One region of the Holdemania filiformis genome, then DNA from elsewhere that is predicted to be linked to it. Evidence: riboswitches for the same ligand, from Rfam matches in the RefSeq annotation. Region 1 holds a riboswitch; the other holds the start of a gene.
The links. A riboswitch is a leader RNA that binds a small molecule or an ion and turns the genes downstream of it on or off. The one in region 1 is predicted to bind ZMP and ZTP.

Region 1 (2,386 bases):
CGCGATGATGAATCCTCAGGAACATCGCCGTTCGTTGATCAACAGTTTGATCTTTGCGGGTTCCAGCCTGCTGATGATCGTGTTGGGGTCGCTGGCGGGTTCCCTGATCAAAAGTCAGCTTGTGCTGCATGTCAATCAAGTGATCGCCGCGCTGATCCTGTTTGCGCTGGGCTGCTTCCTGCTGATCCAGGCGTTTCGGCAGAAAGCGATTGAAGAACGCCATGACGACAGTTTTAACTACAAGAAAGTGCTGATCTTGGGATTGATCACCAGCGTCGATGTGTTCCTGTTGGGGACCAGTATGACGCTGCTTCAAGCGGACGCTTTCCAGGTCTGCCTGATTTCAACGCTGGTCACACTGGCCTGTGTGGAATTGGGACAACAGATCGGCTATCGGCTGGGACTGGCCTATCGCCGGACGATTTTCACAGCCGGCAGCGTTATTCTCTTTTTGATCAGCCTTAAGGTTCTGTTCCAGGTGCTGACGCATCTGCGCTAGGGGGGACAAGTATGGAAAAACGGGGGATGATGAAACGCTTTCTGGCAGAAAGCCTGAAAGAACTCATGCTGCAGAAAAGCTTTGAAAAGATTACAATCAAGCAAATCTGCGATAAGACCGGCGTCATCCGCGCGACGTTTTACAACTATTTCGAGGATAAGTACGCCGCCTTAAGCTATATCATCTATCTGGACACCGTAGAAACTGCGCTTCCTTATATAGAGAAAAGGCAATTCCTTCAGGCGGTTAAGGCGATGCTCGATAATTTCGTAGAGAATCGGGAGTTTTATCAGATCGCTTTCCGCATTACCGGTCAGAACAGCTTTGAAGATTTGTTTGAAGAAAACGTTCAGCAGCTGTTCACTGAGATGTTCCGCCGGTATGGCCGGCCGGAGAAGCTGGGAACAATGAGCGAGGAAGAACTGGCGGGCTATTTCGGCAACAGCCTTTGTTATACGGTCAATCACTGGCTGTGCCGCAGCCGCGGCATGGACAGTGAAACCTTTTTGAAACAATACGGTTCCGTCGTAACCAGCTCCATCTTTGATTTTCTCGATATGCCCCAGGGCGGTGGAAATGGAGCCTGAATCCCGGGCTTTTCATAAGAAATTCCACATTCTGAGAAGCGATACGGAAATGGAGGAAAACTTCATGGAAGAAGGCTTGACACAAGCGTGGAAGCGTGATAATTTTTAGACAGTTAACCGACTGACGGAAGTGGAATTGACCACAGGGAAGTTAATGCTAAGCAGAGCCGACCGTCTGGGCCATGAAGGACCAGCAGTGCGGCTTTTTTTCGTAAAAGGAGGAACAAAGATGAAAGAGTATCAGCTGAAATACGGATGCAATCCCAACCAGAAACCAGCCAGCGTCGAAATTGAAGAGGGCGATCTGCCATTTACAGTTTTAAATGGCCGGGCGGGTTATATTAACCTGCTTGACGCTCTGAATGCCTGGCAGCTTGTCAAGGAATTAAAGGAGGCCACCGGGATGGCCGCCGCGGCTTCATTTAAGCACGTATCCCCGGCGGGTGCAGCGATCGGCCTGCCTTTGGATGAAACGATGAAGAAGATCTACTTCTGCGAAGGAATTGAACTGACGCCGATTGCCAGCGCGTATATTCGCGCCCGCGGCGCTGACCGCATGTCTTCCTACGGCGATTTTGCGGCGCTGTCTGAAGAATGCGATGAAGCCACGGCCCGGTTCTTATCTAAGGAAGTTTCTGACGGTGTAATCGCTCCGTCTTACAGCGAAAAAGCACTTGAAATTTTACGCGCAAAACGCAAGGGGACCTATCTGGTTCTGCAGATGGATCCGAACTATACGCCGAAACCGATGGAAAGCAAGGAAGTTTACGGCGTGCGCTTCCATCAGCAGCGCAACGATGTGAAGATTGACGAAAGCCTGCTTCAGAATATCGTGTCTGAAAATAAGGAATTGCCGGAGGGTGCGAAGCGGGATCTGTTGATCGCGATGATCACCGCAAAATATACTCAGTCCAATTCCGTCGTTTATGCGAAGGACGGTCAGGCGATCGGAATCGGCGCCGGGCAGCAGTCCCGCATCCATTGTACGCGGATGGCAGGCAACAAAGCGGATATCTGGTATCTGCGTCAGCATCCGAAAGTGCTGAACCTGCCATTTAAAGAGAAAATTCGCCGGGCAGACCGCGATAACGCGATCGACGTCTATATTTCCGATGAATGGGAGGATCTGCTGCGCGAGGGCAGCTGGCAGGAAGTCTTTACGGAAAAACCGGAAGTCCTGACAGCGGAAGAAAAGAAAGCCTGGCTGGCACAGGTCAGCGGCGTCTCCCTGGCTTCTGACGCCTTCTTCCCATTCGGCGATAATATTGAACGGGCCCGCAAGAGCGGCGTCTCCTACATC
Region 2 (2,386 bases), on a different contig from region 1:
GGCATTTGAGGAGCGTGATGATGTGTTAAAGAAACTGATGATCGGATCGATGGGATTCCTTTTTCTCAGCAGTGCTACGTTGTTTTCTTACCGGGCGCTGGAACCGAAAGCCGCGACAGGCATTGAAGAGAGCTACCTGAACGCCGCCCAGCCGTCCGCCATGCTTCGTTCAGTAGAGCCGTCCGACGATGCGGCGCCTGCGGTCGCTTCAGCTCAGCCGGTCTATGAGCCGGGACTGCATAATATCTATTTCTGCCGGCCGGACAACGATGATTGCGCTTATATCAACGAATATGTCTTCAAGCCGTTAGCGCAGGAGCTGAAAACGACCGCGCTGGACGCGTTTGAATTTTATGATCTGACCAGTCTGGGTGAGAATTATCCGGCGGCCAAGCTCAAGAGCCAATGGGGCTTTGAAAGCTATCCGGCGTTTGTTTCCCTGAGCGTTGCCGATGACGGCACGCAGACCATTAACAACGTCCTCAGCTGGAACAAGGAAGATCCAATCGACGCCCAGAGCCTGAAGCTGTGGATGATCGACAACGGCATTTGGACCGGCGAAATCGAAGATCAGGGAGAATTGATCGAACAACCGGAATAAGTCCTGAAAGTTCAGGGCTTTTCTTTTTTTTCAGCGCTTGTTTTTTTTGTAAGAATAGTCTAAACTTTTGGTGGATGTGCGACTGGCGGATCAGTGGAACAACCACAGGGAGCACAATTCTGAAACAGCCGACCGCCTGGGCCGGGAGACATTCCCGTTGAATTTAGGGAGGAAACTTTATGCAAAAAATCTCACTCAAAGACGATCTTCAACAGAACACCTACCCCGGCCGGGGTATCGTGCTGGGCAAGACGCCGGACGGCCGCAAAGCGGCGGCCGCGTACTTCATCATGGGCCGCAGTGAAAACAGCCGCAACCGCATCTTCGTCACGGACGGACAGGGAATCCGCACGCAGGCTTACGATCCCTCGAAGCTGACCGATCCGTCGCTGATCATTTATGCCCCGGTGCGCGTTCTGGGCAACAAGACAATCGTCACCAACGGCGATCAGACCGATACGATCTACGCCGGCATGGACAGGCAGCTGACGTTTGAACAAGCGCTGCGCAGCCGGGAATTCGAGCCGGACGGACCGAACTTCACGCCGCGGATCTCCGGAATTCTGCATATCGAAAACGGCAAGTTCAACTATGCGCTGTCGATCTTAAAAAGCAGCGACGGCAATCCGCAGTCCTGCCACCGCTACACCTTCGCATACGAAAATCCGCTGGCGGGCGAAGGCCATTTCATCCACACCTACATGCATGACGGAGATCCGCTGCCCAGCTTTGAGGGTGAACCCAAGCGCGTGGAAATCCCGGATTCGCTCGACGCGCTGACCGCGCTGTTGTGGGATAATCTGAATCCGGACAACAAGGTTTCCCTGTTTGTCCGCATGATCGATCTGGAAAGCGGCGAAACGGAAACCCGCATCGTCAACAAGCACGCATAAGCGGCCAATTTTCCCGGCATCGCTTAAAACAAAAGCAAAAGGATGTCTGATTTCCCGGAGAGCGTCTCCGCGGATGAAATCAGGCATCCTTTTTTTGATCATTCCAGCCCGGGTTACTTTCCCCGGTGCTTCGCTTTTCGTTGCTTCTGCTTCAGCGCGAACCGATTTTCTTTTTCCTGCCCGCGTTGCTGCCGAAGCTGCGTTTGACGTTCTGTTTTCAGTTGTTCCTGCTGCAGCTTCAGCGCCTGCTGCGCCTTTGTGCCGATCCCCGTCCGGCGGATCTGCCCGCGGGCCTGGCGCTGGGCACGTTTGGGATTTTCAGCATGCGCTTTGACCGGCGCGGCGACGGCCGGGCTGAAACGCAGCGACGCATAGTTTCTTAAAACGAAGTCATAGACCTCGCCGTCTTTCGGCTCCGCCCCAAACGTTACTTTACAGACGGTCAGTGCTCCCTGCGCCTGCCGTTCAAAAATGCCGACCCAGAAAGGGTCCTCAAAAAAGACGGTCAGACAAATCGAACTTTTGTTCATAACGATTCCTCCTTCATGATAAGTTATGAACAAAGAACGGACGACCCGAAGGAGGGAAGGTTACTTCCATCTTGCGATGGGGCCGGGCTACCTACCGGCTCTGTAAGCGGGATCGCTTACGTTGCGTTTTTATCTTTGCGTTTCATTTTAATGAGTACAGGATTCATAATCCGTGCTTCTTGCGGAAATGCACGGAGATGAGGTACAACGCGGCCAGGATCGCAACAGCTAAAATCAGATAGACCGGCCGGGTAAAGGATATACTCAGGGTTTTGCCGAACAAGCTCAGCCCCAGCATCATGATCAGCTTGGCGGCGATCAGCGTCTTGATGAACTTCTGTTCGTCAAAATCAGATAAACCG

Region 2: it holds a riboswitch for ZMP and ZTP, as region 1 does, so the genes downstream of both, DWY25_RS01610 (IMP cyclohydrolase) here and DWY25_RS09710 (phosphoribosylaminoimidazolecarboxamide formyltransferase) in region 1, are expected to answer to the same signal.

What each region holds. Positions count from the first base shown of each region.
Region 1 is NZ_QRUP01000011.1:507-2,892, reverse strand. It holds gene DWY25_RS09720 (manganese efflux pump MntP) at 1-499, shown strand, start outside; gene DWY25_RS09715 (TetR/AcrR family transcriptional regulator C-terminal domain-containing protein) at 511-1,086, shown strand; ZMP/ZTP riboswitch at 1,194-1,274, shown strand; gene DWY25_RS09710 (phosphoribosylaminoimidazolecarboxamide formyltransferase) at 1,316-2,386, shown strand, end outside.
Region 2 is NZ_QRUP01000001.1:318,941-321,326, forward strand. It holds gene DWY25_RS01605 (hypothetical protein) at 23-601, shown strand; ZMP/ZTP riboswitch at 670-750, shown strand; gene DWY25_RS01610 (IMP cyclohydrolase) at 781-1,494, shown strand; gene DWY25_RS01615 (YjdF family protein) at 1,608-2,024, opposite strand; gene DWY25_RS01620 (TVP38/TMEM64 family protein) at 2,188-2,386, opposite strand, start outside.